Regions from separate parts of the Pseudoalteromonas ulvae UL12 genome, predicted to be linked through region 2. Evidence: predicted binding sites of a transcription regulator. Region 2 holds the regulator's gene; each other region holds the start of a gene.
The links. Region 2 encodes sigma-54, which starts transcription at its own class of promoters, with help from an activator protein. Its sites were predicted from a motif close to GTTGGCACGNNNNTNGNNT; they were not measured.

Region 1 (4,651 bases), on a different contig from region 2:
TGCACACATCTATGCAGAAATCGTTGGTTATGGCGCGACTTCTGATGGTTATGACATGGTTGCACCTTCTGGCGAAGGTGCGGTTCGTTGTATGCAACAAGCAATGGCTACCGTTGAAGGACCAATTGATTATTTAAATACTCATGGTACGTCGACACCAGTTGGTGATGTGAAAGAGTTAGGTGCAATTCAAGAAGTATTTGGTGGTAAATCACCTGCAATCAGCGCAACTAAAGCTATGACAGGTCATGCGTTAGGTGCCGCTGGTGTTCACGAAGCAATTTACTCTCTTCTTATGCTTGAAAATGGCTTTGTAGCACCATCAATTAATATTGATGAGCTTGACGAGCAAGCGGTAGGGCTTGATATCGTGACAGAAAAGCGTGATGTAGCACTGAATACTGTGATGTCGAATAGCTTCGGCTTTGGTGGCACAAACGCCACGTTAGTGATGCAAAAATATAAAGGCTAAGTTGCCGTTTATATACTGACAAAAAGGTCGCGTTGAGCGGCCTTTTTTGTTGTTTAAAGGGCTGTTTCAAATAGTTATCTCCGCTACAATGCAGCGATACGCACATAAAGGATATTTAAATGAAGATTTTAGCCGATCAAAACATGCCACTGGTTGAAGAGTACTTCGCTCACCTTGGTCACGTTACGCGTTTTGATGGTCGCTCTTTGACTGCGGAACAGTTAAAGGGTGTGGATATTTTACTTATTCGTTCGGTTACGCCAGTTAATGAAGCATTACTTCGTTTTGCTGATCAACTTAAATTTGTGGGAACCGCCACTATCGGTACTGATCATGTCGATCAAGATGAACTCGCTAAGCGTAATATCGCGTTTACCAATGCGCCGGGCTGTAATGCGGTGGCAGTGGCTGAATTTGTGATTAGTGCTTTGTGTGCGTTATCGCAGCAATATCATTTCGAATTGTCAGATAAAGTCGTCGGTATTGTCGGGGTTGGTAATATTGGGATCCGATTGCATCGTAAGTTACAAGCAATTGGAATCAAGACATTATTATGTGACCCATTTGTTCAAGAGCAATATCCAGAACTTCAGTTTGTTGAATTATCGCAATTATTTCAGCAGGTTGATGTGATTAGTTTTCACGTGCCGTTAATAAAAGATGGCCCCCATGCGACAAAACATTTACTTAACGAGCAAACGTTAAGTTCACTTAAACCAAATGCGATTGTGATTAATGCGAGCCGTGGTGATGTGATTGATAATCTGGCACTAAACGCGTATTTATCTGAGCCGCATCAGCATCATGTGGTACTTGATGTGTGGGAAAATGAACCGACAATCAATACACAGCTTTTAGATAAGGTCGATTTTGCCTCGGTTCATATTGCAGGGCATACGCTTGAGGGCAAAGCGCGAGGCACACAAATGCTTTATCAAGCTTTAAGTGCACAGCTTGATACACCTGCTGAATTACAATTAAGCGACTTTTTACCCACTCCTGCGATAACCAATATGACAGTGTCTGCTTCATTTGAAGTCAAAAACCTGCCCCAGTTAGTGCATAGTGTTTATGATATTCGACGAGATGATGGTATTGTGCGCGCCGAATTACAAAAGAAGGGTTTTGACTTCTTACGTAAAAATTATCCCATTCGCCGTGAATTTTCAGCTTTGACCCTAGAATGCGCGACGGATGAACAAGCTTTAATGTTGTCTGAGCTAGGCTTTACAACGAGCAATACAGCGTTACTTAAATAAGGTATTTTCATTATGTCTCAACAATACAATGTAGCTATTTTAGGTGCTACTGGCCTTGTCGGTCGTCAAATTATTGAAACTTTAGCGGATCGTAAATTTCCTGTCGGGTCATTATTCCCGCTGGCAAGTAGCCGAAGTGCAGGTGAAGATATCAAATTTCAAGGTCAAGACATTGAAGTGCAAGATGTTGAGTTATTTGACTTTTGCCAAGCGCACATTGCCATTTTTTCTGCTGGGAGTGAAGCCTCACTCAAATATGCATCGATTGCTGCTGACGCAGGTTGCATTGTGATTGATAACTCATCAGCGTTTCGCAATGATTTTGAAATTCCGCTAGTAGTGCCGGAAGTGAACCCACACAGTTTAGAGGATTACCGTAATCGCAATATTATTGCCAATCCAAATTGTTCGACAATTCAGCTGATGCTTGCTGTCAAACCTATTTATGATGCGTATGGTATTGATCGCATTAATGTGTGTACGTATCAAGCCGTATCGGGCGCAGGCAAAGAAGCCGTCGATGAGCTCGCAAAACAAACGGCTAACCTCATGAATGCCCGCCCAATGGACAACCAAGTGTTTCCTAAGCAAATCGCGTTTAATGTGATCCCACAAATTGATGACTTCACTGAAAATGGTTATACCAAAGAAGAAATGAAGATAGTCAATGAGACGCAAAAAATTCTTGGTGATTCAACTGTTTCGGTCAATCCAACAGCGGTGAGAGTACCGGTCTTTTTTGGTCATTCAGAAGCGATCCATTTAGAAACGCGTATGCCGTATGATCTTGAGCATGTTAAGTCATTATTGCGCGAGGCTCCTGGGGTTGAATTAATTGAAGATGAGCATGACTATCCAACAGCTGTGAGTGATGCCAGCGGTAATGACACTGTTTATGTAGGTCGCGTTCGTGCTGATATCAGTCACCCTCAAGGACTAAATATGTGGGTTGTGTCGGATAACACCCGTAAAGGTGCAGCAACAAATAGTGTTCAAATAGCTGAAAAGTTAATCGAAATTTACCTATAAATAAATCAAATTAGCAAAGGCTTAGCACTATATTGGCCTTGAGTTAGAAAAAACAACAAAACAGGCCTTTGTGCCTGTTTTGTTGTTTTTACAGCAATAAAATGAACGTTGTACCAACTATTGCCGCTAGAAGATGAAGGTGGCAATTGAGCTAATTTATTATTTTTGCTCTATAAATAATTATTTAATATCTAAGGTGTTCATTTTTAAAGTCTTTCAATGGATATTCGTGATCATCTGGTTTATAGTTTGAGATTGGAACAAAGCTTGCAAAATTATAATAACCAAGTTTGTGTATTCTCAGTTCAATACACGAATATTTTTCAGAAAGTAAAGGAATAGCATGCGCGGTTTATCCTCAATTTTACTTTTAATGTCAGTATTACTTATGCCACTAAGTTCTGCTGATGAAGGCACTCGGTTAAAAGGCCCAAAGGGGGTTGATTACGGTGAACAAGGCCGAGCGTATGGGCCGGTAAAGTCGAGCGACACCTTATGGCGGATCGCAGTAAAAGTCAGACCTGATAACTCAGTAACAATTTATCAAGTCATGCAAGCTCTGTATGAAAAAAACCCAGATTCTTTCTTAGATAAAAATATCAATCACATCCGTGATGGCGCTTATTTAAAAATCCCTTCAATGCGCGAAATCCGTAGTATCGAACCTGAATTGGCAAGACAAAAGTCAGATCAAGATGATGAGCTGTGGGAGAAAAAGAAAAGTGGCACATTAGATTCAAATGAAATTAATTTAGTCGAAAAGAAAGTGACACAGGCGCGCCAATCTGATGTGGAAGAGGCCAAGCTTGAAATTAAAAAAGAGTTAAATGAATTAAAACAAACTCAAAACGATAATTTGGTTGATTTACAACAAAAATTCAAATCTTCAGTGGGTAATGCTGAGGCGATTTTAGCTGAAAATAACAAACTGAAATCTCAGCTTGAGCTCATCTCACAAGAGCTCGAACTTGTTAAAGCGCAGCTAGGCAACGATAGTAAAATACAACAACAGCTTAGAGAAATGCTTGCATTGCAAAATGAAGAACTTGCAATGCAAAAGGCTAAGTTAGCACAAGAAGAACAAGGCACAGATTGGGGAAAAGTGTTCTCTGATCCACTTTATATCGCCTTGTTCTCGAGTATTCCGGCGATTCTTATTATTGTGGGTGGATTCTTATTTGTCCGAAACCGAAATAAGTCAGAGCCTCAGCCTGAACCTATGTTTGACACGCCAGCACCCATGGCTCCAGCGCCGCCTCCACCTCCGTTTGAGGTTGATGATACGCCCGATCTTATGTCAATGGATGACAGCCTAGCGGATGATAACCTTACTGATGATAGTTTAGATGACTTACTTGATGACTCTATCCGCTTGGATGATGAGCTCGATAGTGATGATATCTTACCTGAACCCGACGATATTCTATATGAAGAAGATGAACCAGAGCTCGACATTGACGACATGGATGGTGACTCTTTACTGAATCAAGATGAACTGGATGGTTTGTTAAGTGATGACCTTGTCTTTGATGATGGTTCGGATGAATTAGATGATCTCGTGCCTGACTTACCAGAGACTGAAGCGAGCACGGATGTATTAGCTGATGATGATATTGATGCATTGCTTCAGCAAGATTTTGATAGCCCTGCTGATGATGATTTACTTCCAGATACCGATATCGAAATTGATATTCCTGAAGAGCTAGAGCCGGATGACTCAGTCAAAGAAGACGATATTGATGGGCTCATGGATGAATTGAGTACGCCAACTGATGTTGTTTCTGATGACAATGACATTGATGCTTTACTTGATGGTAATGCTTCAACAGGTATCGCGTCCGATGATGAAGTTGATGACTTATTAAATAGTAGCTTCGATGGCGATGAGTCA
Region 2 (4,651 bases):
TCTGCATCAGGTCCTTCACAGGTGACTTTGACTTCTTTTCCTTGGCTGCTTTCGAGTAACATTAATGCAAGCACGCTGTCTGCTTCGGCAGTTTTAGTATCTTGCTCTAAAATAATATTGGCGTCAAAACTCAGAGCTAGTTGTGCTAATGCTGTGGCAGCTCGGGCATGTAAACCCAATTTGTTTTGAATTAAAAACGTATCTTCACAGTGCATGTTATTTTTCTTGTTCGCGATGATGGACTTTGACATTTTTGTGGCTGCGACTGAAGCTATCGGCAAGAGTTTGGGCTAAATAAACTGAACGGTGCTGACCACCGGTACAGCCAATCGCAATGGTTAAATAGCTACGGTTATTTCGTTCTAGATGCGGTAACCACGTTTGTAAAAAAGTTTGGATTTGCCAAGTGAATTTTTGCACTATGCTATGGCTGGCTAAATAATCTTTTACGGGTTGATCTAAGCCTGTTAATGGTTTTAGTTCAGGCTCCCAATGCGGATTCGGCAGAAACCGGGCGTCAAATACATAATCTGCATTTTTAGGAATACCATGTTTAAAGCCAAACGATTCAAACGTAATAATAAGTTGATTGTCTTTTTTGCCTAACACACGCTCGCGTATCGACTCGGCTAATTGATGGACGCTTAAATCGGTTGTATCGATTATGACATCGGCACGGCTGACCACGACATCAAGCAGTACTTTTTCTTGTTTAATGGCAGAATCGAGCGGTTGTGCATTCATTGATAATGGATGTAGTCGTCTGGTTTCAGAGAATCGACGAATGAGTGTGTGATCGTCACTATCAAGATAAAATAATGATGAGTTGGCAAATTCAGGTAAATACTCAAGAATCTCATTAAACTCTTGCTGATCTTTAGGCAAGTTCCGTACGTCTATACTCACCGCTATCTTATCGTAACTATCAGATACACTGCGTACGAGGGAGGGAAGTAAGTTGACTGGGATATTATCGACAGCATAGTAGCCAAGATCTTCAAGTACTCTTAACGCTACAGATTTTCCTGATCCTGAGCGGCCACTGATAATAATAAGTTGCACGGTACATCTCCTTGATGATTACGCTGCATCGATTATCGCGTAGAGTTCTTCATCGCAAGTCGCATGACGTAATTGTTTGCAAAATAACTTGTCCTTTAGTTTATCAGCTATCGCAGCGAGCGTCTTTAGGTGAGCTTGACATTCGTCTTCAGGTACGAGCAGTGCCACAAAAATATCGACAGGTTTATTATCTATTGCATCAAATTCAATCGCCTCTTGGTTGACGATTAAAATAGCCAGGCTTTTATCGAGTCCAGCTAATCGGCCATGGGGTATAGCGATACCACGCCCGATGCCTGTGCTACCAAGTTTTTCACGATTCAATAACGCGCCAAGGATTTCTTGCTCAGAAAAGTCGGGGCGTTGCTGGTGAGCAACAAAGCTAATATGCTCTAAAATTCGCTTTTTGCTATGAAAAAGGACTGCGGCTTTGGTGCAGTCCTTGGAAATAAAAGAATTTAGTTTCATGATTAATGGCGTGAAAGTTTCTCTTTATGTTTAATTACTTGGCGATCTAATTTATCAATCAAGCCATCGATTGCAGCATACATATCTTGATGCTCGGACGTTGCAAATAATTCACCACCGGTGACATGGAGAGTTGCTTCTGCTTTTTGGACTAATTTCTCGATATCCAAAATAACATGAACGTTATTTATATGATCAAAGTGCCTTTCGAGCTTAGCAAATTTGTTAGTGACATAGTCTCTTAAAGGATCTGTTATTTCTACGTGACGACCAGTTAAATTTAGTTGCATAAGCATTTTCCTTCTATTTTACGTCTCAGATCAAACGTTTTCTCTGATTTGACGGGGGGATAGAGAGAGATTCACGATATTTTGCTATCGTGCGTCTCGCCACTTGTATTCCTTGCTCTGCCAATATATCTGCAATTTTACTATCACTCAAAGGTTTAGCCTGATTTTCTGCAGCGATTAGCTTTTTAATTAATGCTCGAATAGCCGTTGATGAGCATTCTCCACCATTCTCTGTACTGACATGGCTTGAAAAGAAAAATTTTAATTCATAGATACCACGTGGCGTATGCATGAATTTTTGAGTCGTGACACGTGAAATCGTAGACTCGTGCATTTCGACCATTTCAGCAACATCATTGAGTACCATAGGTTTCATCGCTTCATCGCCATGTTCAAAAAAAGCTTGTTGTTGCTGAACGATGCAGTTTGATACTTTTAAAAGAGTATCATTGCGACTTTCTAAACTCTTAATAAACCATTTAGCTTCTTGTAAATGTGAGCGAATAAACTGACTGTCTTCGCTCGATTTAACAGAACGGCTCATTGCAGCATATTGATCATTTACTCTGATTTTTGGCATGCTTTCTGAGTTTAGCTCAACCACCCAACGACCTTTTATTTTTTTTACAGACACATCAGGAATAACATATTCTGGTTGCTCGGTATTGATGCTATCTGCAGGCTTTGGATTGAGGCTATGAATCAGTGCCATGACTTCTTTTAGCTCATTTTCCTTAAGCTTGGTTTTCTTCATTAAGGTTCGATAGTCGCGAGAAGCTAAAAGTTCAATGTGTTCTTTTACAATTTCTTTAGTGTGCGACAACCAAGGGGTGCTTTTATCAAACTGATTGAGTTGAATTAACAGGCATTCTGGAAAATCCCGCGCGGCGATACCGATAGGATCAAAGACTTGAATACGTTTTAATACGGCTTCTACCTCATCTAACTCTACAGCAAGGCCATCACTGCCTTCTCCAATGCTTTCACAGATATCTTCTGTTGATAAGGTTAAGTAGCCTTGATCATTGATTGCTTCAACAATCGCTGTGGCAATGGCTTCATCTGTTGGGCTAAAAGGCGTTAAACGAAGTTGCCACATGAGGTAGTCTTGCAGTGATTCAGATGTGCTGCCTTGGTATAAAGTGTCGTTGTCGGGAGCGGGACCTGAGGATGACGTAGAGGGTCCGGCGCTGACATATTCATCCCAACCAACATCCATGGGGAGTTCGTCAGTAAGGGAGTCTTTATTTAATGCATCTGATGATTCTATTTCAACTTCAGCGGTGTGTTCATGATCGTCAGAAGAGTCTTTTTGGGAGTCGGCTGAATCGTTGTTATTGTCATTGCCATATTCTGCTTCTTCAACTTCAAGCAGAGGGTTGCTATCAAGTGCTTCTTGAATTTCTTGTTGTAAATCTAAAGTACTCAGTTGCAACAAGCGGATTGCTTGTTGTAACTGTGGGGTCATTGTAAGTTGTTGCCCAAGACGAAGTTGTAATGATTGCCTCATTTACGTCTAACAATCCTTTTGGTTATTAAAATAAATGGCACTTAGTTATGAAGTAAATTAACTATAGCTTGAATTGTTCACCTAGGTAAACATCACGTACTTTTTGGTTTTCAAGTACCTCTTTAGGAGTACCCGTTGCGATTAACTCACCGTGAGAAACAATGTAAGCTGTTTCACAAACATCTAAAGTTTCCCTTACATTATGGTCTGTAATTAACACACCAATGCCACGATTTTTTAAATGACGAATAATTTTCTTTATATCTATCACTGATATCGGATCGACACCGGCAAAGGGCTCATCGAGCAAGATAAACTTAGGGTTAGCGGCCAGCGCGCGTGCAATTTCAACACGACGGCGTTCTCCACCAGATAAAGCCATGCCTTGGCTATCTCGAATATGACAGATATTAAATTCTTCTAATAGGTTATCGAGTTGTTCTTCTCGTTGCGCTCTGTTGAGTTCTTTACGTGTTTCCAAAATAGCCATGATGTTTTGATAAACAGTTAACTTCCTGAATATAGAGGACTCTTGTGGCAAGTAACCTATGCCCATTCTTGCTCGGCTATGCATGGGAAGTAAAGTGATATCTTCTTCATCGATTGTAATCAAGCCTTTATCACTAGGAACTAAACCAACGATCATATAAAAAGTGGTGGTTTTTCCAGCACCATTGGGACCAAGTAATCCGACAATGCTGCCAGCTTTAACGCTTAGCCCTACGTTTTTGACCACTTGTCGGCCATTATAACTTTTGGCAAGTTGCTTGGCGTTGAGAGTGGTCATTTTTTATCCTTTTCAGACGGCGTTAAAATAGTGCGAACGCGTTGTGAGGAGTTTTCGTCTTTGACGGCACTAATGAGCTGCTGTTTTATGTCATAGGTGATTTTTTCTGCACTCATTTTTTGGCCGCTTTGAGTGATGGTTGCATTACCTGAGATAAGTAATATTTCAGTAGCGACATCGTAGCTGATTTCATTTGCACTTGCGGTGATCACTGTGCCATCTTCAAGTGTTTCAACGTAGGATGCTGGGTTGCCTTTAGCGACAAGCAGTTGTTTATTTTCTCCTAGCTCAGCTCTGCGGTAAGCCTCTAAAAAATCAGCTTTAATTTTTCGTTTGTCATGGGTAATTTCAACGTTTTTATCAAATATAATCACATTTCGTTTTATATCTGCTTTTTGGTTGTCTGCATCAATGATTACTTTTGAATTAGGTTGTGCGGCTTGAGTAAACAAGCTCACACCCAACAATGTAAGCATGAGTATGATTTTATTGGTCATAATAAATGGTCTGTGTATGGTTAATGAGTTCAATAAC
Region 3 (4,651 bases), on a different contig from region 2:
AGGAGCCAAAGTTGCTATGCGTTGTGTGGCAAAAGAGGAAAATGAAGTACAAATTAAAAAAACGAATATCCATCTAGACTTTAAGAAAAGCAACAGCGATCTCCAATAATATTATGACACTCAACCAGAGAATTTTTACTTGGTTAAGTATGCTTAAAGCGTGCGGTATGGCACGAGCCGAAGGCAGAGGGCTTTGACTCACGCGCATTTTCGCATATCGCTTTTTTTGGTACAAGGCGGGACCACCAATTTGTATTTGCATTGCAGCCGCCATCGCGCTGAGGAGCCATCCGGTATTTTTCTGATAGAAAAATCGGCCATATTGACCCATATAGCGAATCGCGACACGGCTGTGTTTACTCAAAGCAATGGAGCATGCGACTAAGCGCGTAGGTAACCATTCAAATGTATAATTAATGACTTGCACAGGTTTGAGGAAGGCAGCATCGGGGGCCACTTTTTTTGACCAAGTATTATGGACTAAATTAATCAAGCGATAGCTTAATGCAACAAAAGGTCCAGCGACTAAAAACCAAAAAATCACCGCAAAATAATGACGCGCTAAACGCAGAACAAGTGTTTCAATACTGGCTTTAATGATGCCAACTTCCGATAAGGACGCTGTTTCTCTTCGTAACCAGAGCCTGAGCAAGTCGCGAGCGGCTGCTTTTTGGTTATGTTTGAGCAGAGTTGGGATTTTTTTGATGGCACTTTCGAGTTCTTTACTTTCAATACACAAATATAAAATGAATGCCGAAAGCCATTGCGGATAAATAGCAAAGTATAAAATCCCCCAGACTAAAGCCAGTATGGTTAATACTGGTAAAATAAGCCCTAGCGTACCCGCTAAATATTGATATTGCGCAGTGGATTGAGAATCAAAAATACGAGACTGAATGTTGCTAAAAATGAGCTTAAATAAAGTGAATGGGTGATAGGCGCGGGAAAGAGGCAATATGCGCTCGGCGCAGATTGCCACAAGCAATAAAATAAAGCCCAAATGTTGTTGGGCGATATCAAGGAGCACTTAAAGAGTCACACCTTGTAAATTAGTGAGTAATGCAGTCACCATCTTTGATGAATTTTCTGAGGCTGTTACTAGGTATGCTTCAAATGACTCTGGCGATTCTTTACCTGCAATATCCGATAATGAGCGGATCACCACAAAAGGAGTGTTGAGCTGATGACACGTTTGCGCAATTGATGCACCTTCCATCTCAACGGCAAGCATTGATGGGAATTGTGTACGTGTTGCTTCAATGCGCACAGGATCACACATAAATGAATCACCGGTACAGATAAGGCCCGTCATCGTTTTTACACTATCTAATGACGCAATAGCTTGTTGCGCAGCTTCAATCAATGTTGGATGAGCCGAAAAACCCGCCGGCATATTTGGTACTTGGCCAAACTCATAACCAAATGCTGTGACATCAACATCGTGATGACGCACTTCAGATGAAATCACCACATCGCCTACATTTAAGCTTTGCTCAAACCCACCGGCTGAGCCGGTATTAATAATGCAATCAGGTGAAAAACGTTCAATTAATAGTGTTGTAGCGATACTCGATGCCACTTTACCAATGCCAGATTGAACCAAGGTAACCGTGTGCTCAGCTAACTGACCTGTATAAAAGGTAAATCCAGCAACTTGAGTTGTATTCACTTGTGTCATGGTGTCGCGCAAAATGGCCACTTCAGGCTCCATAGCGCCAATGATACCGATATTCATAAAATATAATCCTCTTTCTAGTTGTGCTGATTATACTGTGAAAGCTTAAAAATGCGAGAATCAAAGACTTAGGGATATGAAAAATCGCCACCCGAGGGCTTAAAAATGGGCTGAATTGATTGCTGGCATAATCACCAAAGTTTTGGATATGAAGTTTGCAGCGCATTGCGCTGCAAACATTACTAAGAGACCTGTGCCAAAGCAGTGGAGTTTGATGCTTTCACTTGAGAAGGAGATAATACCGCCGGACGCATAATCGTTTTTGCTTTGACTATTGGCGGTTTCACCGCTTTTTTGCCAAGTTTAAATAAAATAGCTTGGCGTACTTCAGAAGACTTATAACCAGCTTTGACTTTCATACGAATATGAGGGATACCAGCAGACTCAAGCGCGCCGCCCACAAACCAGTCTTTTTGGGCTTTATGGCCTTCTTTGTTATTGTTATTTACAAGATCTATCGCAGCGACAATATTTAAATTTTGTTTATCAAGCAAGACGAAGTCGAGCTGTTTATTTTTGGCTTTAGTCAGGGCCGTGCGTTTATTTTTTTCATTGATACCAGATTTAAAGTCAATCACATCGATTAATTTTACTCGACTGACAACTTTATAATCATTACCGACAGATTGCTCTAGCAAGGTTAAAAACGACTTTTCTACTTGCGTAAATAAACTCGTTTTACTTTTGAATGGGTAAGGGTTGCCGCTATCGGTCATTCGCCCCGCAATAACCGCTGCAATTACGACCAACACTAAAATCGATAACAGTACAAATTCCATAACTACTCCAAGACAACAAATTGACACTGCTTGGCTAAAGCACAATTTATGCCAAAAGTGATGTCTTAAAGTAAGAATGCGTGGGAGCTATGCTAAAGTGTTATCGACATAGCCCCGATATAAAAATTAAGCGGTATAACCCATTTCAACCCCTTTAACCGCGATACTGACTGCGTCATGGGCATGAAGGGATTCGTAATGGTTGATGCGTAACCAGAAATCAGAATAATCACTTTGCTGGTTGAGTATATGTTTTACTTTTCGGGCTGCATCTTCGCAAAACATTAAATTTTGACCATTGAGGCGTGCAAACTCTTGCTCATCTTCGCGTTTAACGGCTGCTTGAACGGGAGTTTTTAGCTCATTTTCAAGTGCATCAATCAAACCTAAAATATCAAAATGGCTGTCGAGTTGGTTGAGCTTTACCTTTACTTGCGCAATAGATCTTTGAGAGTGTGGTGTTGCAACAATACCTTGAGTACTGCCAAGCCATTGCATGACTTGATCTTTATCGATTGCTTGCTCGGTAAATTGCTGATCAAAAGCTTGTTGAATCAACTGGCGCGCTAAAGCAGCAGAGCATGGGCAAGTTGATGAATAAGTCACCGCGACACTTAGCTCAAGAACAACTGTTTGCTCTTTATAAGTTGCAGTAATTTCAACTGGGTAGGCTTTCCAGCCTGTTTTTCCGCTTAATAAAGAGCGACGACGCAGATGATAATCAAATTTTAAGGTAACTTGAGCTTGATCACTCAGTGAGTGATGACTGCTAATAAATTGATCTAAAACGCTAGCTAAAGTCTTTGGCGTTAATGTTTGATGATTAGAAAACTCATCCAGTGCCAAATACAAACGCGACATATGAATGCCTTTCGCTTGGGGATCATTTAAGTTGACGAAAGCTTCAGCTAATGCAGATACATGCTGTTCAGGGCTGTCTTTGCTACTAACAACGAGTGGGAGCTCAATTTGGCTCATTCCAACCCAGTCGAGTGTCCCTTCTTGTAATGCCTCAGCAGAGTGGGCAATGTCAGGCATGAATTTTTGCATCGGTTCGTTTACTCCCAGAAATAGCCTATGCTGAAAAACGCGCCATTCTACAATAAAAAACGCGAAGGTGCTTTTTTTATAAAATGAAAAAAAGACAAGTTTGTTCATAATACCTTACAAATTTACTCAGGTATTATTTGGCACAATATATTCTATTTTTAATAAGCTTTTCAAGCTCTAAGCAATTGCTTTGCCTCAATACGATAAAAGATCATTTGTTTGCTTATATATTCTTTTAAGTACAGTTACTTATTGGTAGAATGCAGAGATTATGCGCTTTGTTTTTTGGTGCACTTTGCGTGCTTAGTTACTAAAAAATAATAATAAAATGGTATCTTTCAATGAATATTCGTCACACTAAATCGCTTGCTAGCTTACTATTAGGTATGGCTGCGCTTTTAAATGCAGGTCAGAGTATCGCCCAAGAGCAGGCTAATGTATTTTTGTTCGGTCAAGAACTTGAAGTTTGTTCAAGTGATATGGATAGATATTGCTCGCCAGCCAAAAAGCAAACTGGATTTGATGAAAGTGCGAAATTAGGGCCAATTTTTCAAGTGACCGATGAAGCTATTACTCGTTTGTCTGATTTTAATTGGACAGAACAACCAGAGCTTCGCGCCCAAGTGATTGCAATGCTGCAATCGTTAAAGCCTCAAATTGAAGCCTCGCAACTGTCAGAACGTGAATTTGTACGTTTAATCCGTCGCAGTACATTTACTCATCAAGATAAAACAATAAAAGGCCGCGATGTTTGGTCTGGTTTATTCGAGTTTGAGCGCAATAACTTATTCGACTTGCTTGAGCAAAAACAAGCCACCCGAGCAGGCAAGCGTTTAAAGACTCAAGTTGATTTAATGGCAACCAACAATGAATCAGCTTTATTAGCTTATCAAGCTTTTTACGAGCGAGCGGATCAGGTTGCAGGCAAAAAACGTAAACCACGAGTGGCGTTATTAACAGGTGTGAGTCGAGACCCATATCAAAAAGTTGATTATTACACTGGGTTATTTGAGCAACTTGGCTTTGAAGTGATCTGGCTGCCGTTAGATGGCGCAATGCAAACTGCTTTGTCAGTAAAAGAATATGA
Region 4 (4,651 bases), on a different contig from region 2:
TACCATCAATCCCTTTTAAGAAAGTTTGCAACAATGTACCACCACGTAAACTCCCTGCACTGCCAATAGATGAGACGGTCACATCAATTGTTTGACCGGGCTTCACAAACGGCGGAAGTTTAGCGTGTACGGCCACAGCCGCGACATTTTTAATTTTCGGTTTTAAAGTGGCAGGTAAGGCTATACCAAAACTATTGAGCATGGCTTTAAACGTTTGTTCAGTAAAACGGCTTTGCTCTCCAGTGCCTGGTAGTCCAACAACTAAACCATATCCAACCAACTGATTATCACGTACCCCTTCAACCATAGAAACATCTTTAATGCGTTCTGCATAGCTCATTGACGATAGAGCTAATAAAATAAGGTAAGTATAATATTTGAATATTTTCATAATCGAACATCCTAAAAAGGAAATAAAGAGCCCATAAAAAAGCGAGAAAGCCAGCCACTACTTTGAGCATCTTGCATGTCACCTTTTCCTGAATATTGGATCCGGGCATTGGCAATACGATTCGACTCTACCGTATTATCCGCTGCAACATCAGAGACACGAATAATTCCCTCTAATCGAATAAACTCTTCACCAGTGTTGAGAGTGAGCCATTTCTCTCCACGGATCATCAAGTTACCATTAGGCAAAACTCGCATCACATTGACTGAAATATTGCCACTTAAACTATTTGATTGATTAGATTTAGCATCCCCTTTATAAGAGGCATCGGACGTTAATCCCAACTGAATACTTTCACCACCGATATTAACGTTGTTTCCACCTAAACCTACGATAGGTTGTAGACCAATGTCTGTTGCTTTATCTGTTTCGGTTTTGGCGCTTTTAGAGGCTTGAGTCGATTCATTAAGCATTACAGTGATGATATCGCCGACACGTACTGCTTTTTTATCACTGTATAAATCATTTGAAGTGTAAGCATCAAATAAAGAGCCCGTTTGCACCAATTGTTCTGTCGTCGGCTCAGGAACCATCGGGCTATAGTAAGGATCATCTTGCAGCACAGTACGATTTCCTGTCGACATACAGCCAACAGATAAAAGTAATGTACTCAAACAGACTAGAATATTCTTCATGATCCTCTCCCACTCATTAAAGCTGCTGATTAATAAAGTTCAGCATTTGATCCACTGATGAAATAACTTTTGAGTTCATTTCATAAATACGCTGTGTTTCAATTAAGTTCACTAACTCTTCAGTGGTGTTCACATTTGATGTTTCAAGCGCGCCTTGTACAATAATACCGAGCCCTTCAACTCCTGGGTTACCTTGAATAGGAGCACCACTGACAGCCGTTTCTGTAAAAAGATTTTGTCCCATCGGCTCAAGGCCTGATGGATTAATAAAATCAGAAATCGTTAACTGACCAATGACGACATTATCAGCTTGACCTCTCACTCTTACTGAAACTTCACCATCTTGAGATACCGTAAGCGACTGAGCATCATCGGGGACATTCATTTCAGGCTGAACAGGAAAGCCTGCGCCTGATGTCACCACTCGGCCATCACCATCAGTGGTAAATTGACCTGCACGAGAATAAGCTAAGCTCCCATCTGGTAATAACACTTCAAAGAAACCTTGCCCCTGAATCATCCAGTCCATAGAATTATCAGTGGTGATCATATTTCCTTGAGAAAAATTCTTTTGTGTTGCCACAACTTTTGTACCGGCTCCTAACATCAAACCAGAAGGCATTTCGGTGTCTTGAGAAGAGCGGCCGCCAGGTTGATTGATGTTCTGGTACAACAAGTCTTCGAATACAGCCCTACTTTTTTTATAACCAACCGTGCTCGCATTGGCTAAATTATTCGAAATAACCGCTATATCGGTTTGTTGAGCGTCAAGCCCCGTTTTACTTATCCACAATGCCGGATGCATAATTTATCCTCCGTCAATTAATTAAATAATTCGCATTAGAGAACTTTGACTTTCGTCGATCTTCTCTGCGGTTTTCATCATCTTTACTTGCAATTCAAATTGGCGTTGGTGCGCAATCATGCCAACCATTTCATCTACTGGATTTACATTCGACATTTCTAATGTACCGCTCATTACGCGGACATTCGGTGCTGTATCACAAAAACCACACAAATCATTAAATGCATCTTTGTCTTTGGGCCTAAATAATCCATCGAGACCTTTTTCAAGTAAGTTTTGGTTTTCGGGCACGACCACCTTGAGTCGATCCACTTCCTCTAAGAAATTAGCCGGTGCTCCCTGAGGGCGCACTTGGATTGTGCCGTCATCTGAGATTTGAATCTTTTCGATTGGGACAGGTAAAATAATCGGCCCGCCTTCACCAATCATTGGCTCACCGCGGGCAGTTAGCAGTTGTCCTGTTTTGGTTATATGCAAATTACCTGAGCGACTATATGCTTCTTCACCTTGGTTATCCTGAACTGTAAACCAACCACCGCCACTGACTGAGACATCTAAGTTTCGGCCTGTTGTTGAGAGTGCTCCCATGGACATGTTTGATCCTGGACGCTCTTCCATGGCAAAAACACGTGTCGGATGACCTTCACCAAACGCTTGCATAGAACGCGCTTGCTCTAAATCAGCTTTGAAACCAACCGTAGATGCATTTGCTAAATTATTGGCTTTTACTGACACACCAATTAAATTTTGCTTTGCCCCACTCATGGAAATATACAGCAACTTATCCATTTCTATTCGCCAATAAATTGAACCTTAACCTGATAAAGCAATATTAGTGCCAAAAAAAATGGCTACCCTAAGGTAGCCATTTAACTTACCGATAAATTTACACTTACCGGATCTGTAAGATATTCTGAGAAATTTGATTATTAACTTCTAACGCACGTGAGTTTGCTTGGAAGTTTCGTTGAGCGGTGATTAAATCAACCAGCTCACCAGTTAAATTAACGTTAGATTGCTCAAGCGTACCCGAGCGAATAGAGCCGAACGTTCCTGAATCAGGTTCTCCAGCTAAGGGATCTCCTGATGTTTGGCTTGCAGTCCATGCTGTATTACCTATTTGCGTTAAACCTTGATCATTTGGAAAACGTACCAACGCAACTTTACTAATCGCTTGTGAGTCACCATTAGAGTATTTCGCTTCAATCAAACCATCCGAGCCAATAGAGATCCCCGTTAAACGACCTACCGTTTGTCCATCTTGACTCAATGCCGTCACTTCAAACGCAGATGAGAATTGAGTAAGATTTGACATAACCATAATTAAATTTTGATCTGGATCAGCCCCATTCGTTATCACATTTGCCCCTTCATAAGGTAACGCAATAGGCGCACCTGTGATATTACCAGGAGCTCCTAGAGCTTCGGTTTTTGGCGTAGGGAACGTATCTCCTACCACTCCACCGGAAGTATCAAATTGGATCAGCATCCCCGTTATTGCTGTTGGGTCTGTTGCAGGATCTCGTAATGAAAATGTCGTTGCGTTCGGTCCAGTAACTGCTAGTGGATCTTGTTGTAAATCAACTTTTTGTTGCACCCCAGCATCATCAGTCACCGTTGCAAACATCACCCAAGAGTTAGCATTGGTGTTGTTTGGCGCGGGAGGTACAGCAGCAAAACCTGGGCTTGGGGCTGGAGCTGCTGCATTAACTGTCGCAGGATCAGCCGTTCGAACATAATAATAAGAGGCTATACGACTGTTACCTAAAGAATCATAAATCACTGTCGAGGTTGATGCTGTGTAGGTAGACGTATCTGTCGGATCAAATTGATAAGGGTCAAGCGGAGTTGCATTCGAATCTAAATTAAAACTCATATCCACTCGAGCCGTTGCCGCTGGCGAACCTGCACTATCAGGAATTTGAATAGGCGCTGTCGTGCTTAAGCTCACTGATTTCACCGACCCGTCATCGTTAACAGGCAGACCTTGCAAGAAGTCTCCGCCTGAAGTGACAATTCTATTTTCACTATCGAGCTTAAAAGCACCTGCACGGCTATAGGTAAAATCACGGCTTAACGGACCATCGGTAGTAACAAAGAAACCATTACCACTAATTGCCATATCAAGCGAGTTTGATGTAAATAATAAGCTCCCTTGATGGAATTGTTGGGCAACATCTTGCGTTAACACCCCTTCACCATTTTGCGTTTTAGAGTTTGAAAATAGAGAAGTTGAAAACACATCTGCAAATTCAGCTCGCGACTCTTTAAAACCATATGTATTAACATTGGCGATGTTATTGGCGGTAACATCTAAATCTTTTTGCGCAGCTTTTAAGCCACTTAAAGCGATATTGAATGACATAATTAACCTACCCTATTAACTGACTTCTAAAACATCTTCAAATTTAACACTGCCTAACCCGTTAAAGTTAAGCACAAGCCCTGTACCATTTTGCCCCATACTGACACTGTCAACTCTTGAACGAGCTTGAACAGGCAATTCAATATGCCGCGCTTTAAGTACCCCATTTTCATCAGGCACGTTTTGCACTAGGCCTACAGCACGAATTTTGTACATGCCTTCAGGAACTGTATTTCCTTTGGAGTCTTTCCCATCCCATTTAAACTCGAGATTTCCACCCGTGGATGCCGGTAAAGGAATTTCGCCAACAACCACTCCTCGCTCGTCTTCAATACGAACTTTGATATCTGAAGCACCTTGCTCTAGAGCAATACGACCTGAGACTTCTTCACCTG

Region 1: a site for sigma-54 is predicted at 3,015-3,033, ahead of PULV_RS09035 (FimV/HubP family polar landmark protein). Genes of this name have one in related genera too.
Region 3: a site for sigma-54 is predicted at 2,552-2,570, ahead of PULV_RS05110 (DUF2726 domain-containing protein). Genes of this name have one in related genera too.
Region 4: a site for sigma-54 is predicted at 2,716-2,734, ahead of PULV_RS09895 (flagellar basal body rod protein FlgF). Genes of this name have one in related genera too.

What each region holds. Positions count from the first base shown of each region.
Region 1 is NZ_AQHJ01000027.1:199,119-203,769, reverse strand. It holds gene fabB (beta-ketoacyl-ACP synthase I) at 1-472, shown strand, start outside; gene PULV_RS09045 (4-phosphoerythronate dehydrogenase) at 592-1,731, shown strand; gene PULV_RS09040 (aspartate-semialdehyde dehydrogenase) at 1,744-2,760, shown strand; gene PULV_RS09035 (FimV/HubP family polar landmark protein) at 3,104-4,651, shown strand, end outside.
Region 2 is NZ_AQHJ01000033.1:113,273-117,923, forward strand. It holds gene PULV_RS15945 (HPr family phosphocarrier protein) at 1-215, opposite strand, end outside; gene rapZ (RNase adapter RapZ) at 217-1,062, opposite strand; gene ptsN (PTS IIA-like nitrogen regulatory protein PtsN) at 1,081-1,530, opposite strand; gene hpf (ribosome hibernation promoting factor) at 1,533-1,820, opposite strand; gene PULV_RS15965 (RNA polymerase factor sigma-54) at 1,846-3,330, opposite strand; gene lptB (LPS export ABC transporter ATP-binding protein) at 3,392-4,117, opposite strand; gene lptA (lipopolysaccharide transport periplasmic protein LptA) at 4,114-4,614, opposite strand; gene lptC (LPS export ABC transporter periplasmic protein LptC) at 4,604-4,651, opposite strand, start outside.
Region 3 is NZ_AQHJ01000023.1:349,371-354,021, reverse strand. It holds gene PULV_RS05125 (cobalamin-binding protein) at 1-9, opposite strand, end outside; gene PULV_RS05120 (cobalamin biosynthesis protein CobD/CbiB) at 74-1,027, opposite strand; gene mtnN (5'-methylthioadenosine/S-adenosylhomocysteine nucleosidase) at 1,028-1,735, opposite strand; gene PULV_RS05110 (DUF2726 domain-containing protein) at 1,918-2,514, opposite strand; gene folE2 (GTP cyclohydrolase FolE2) at 2,641-3,564, opposite strand; gene PULV_RS05100 (type 1 glutamine amidotransferase family protein) at 3,906-4,651, shown strand, end outside.
Region 4 is NZ_AQHJ01000027.1:396,343-400,993, forward strand. It holds gene PULV_RS09880 (flagellar basal body P-ring protein FlgI) at 1-391, opposite strand, end outside; gene flgH (flagellar basal body L-ring protein FlgH) at 403-1,086, opposite strand; gene flgG (flagellar basal-body rod protein FlgG) at 1,103-1,891, opposite strand; gene PULV_RS09895 (flagellar basal body rod protein FlgF) at 1,913-2,680, opposite strand; gene flgE (flagellar hook protein FlgE) at 2,784-4,256, opposite strand; gene PULV_RS09905 (flagellar hook assembly protein FlgD) at 4,272-4,651, opposite strand, start outside.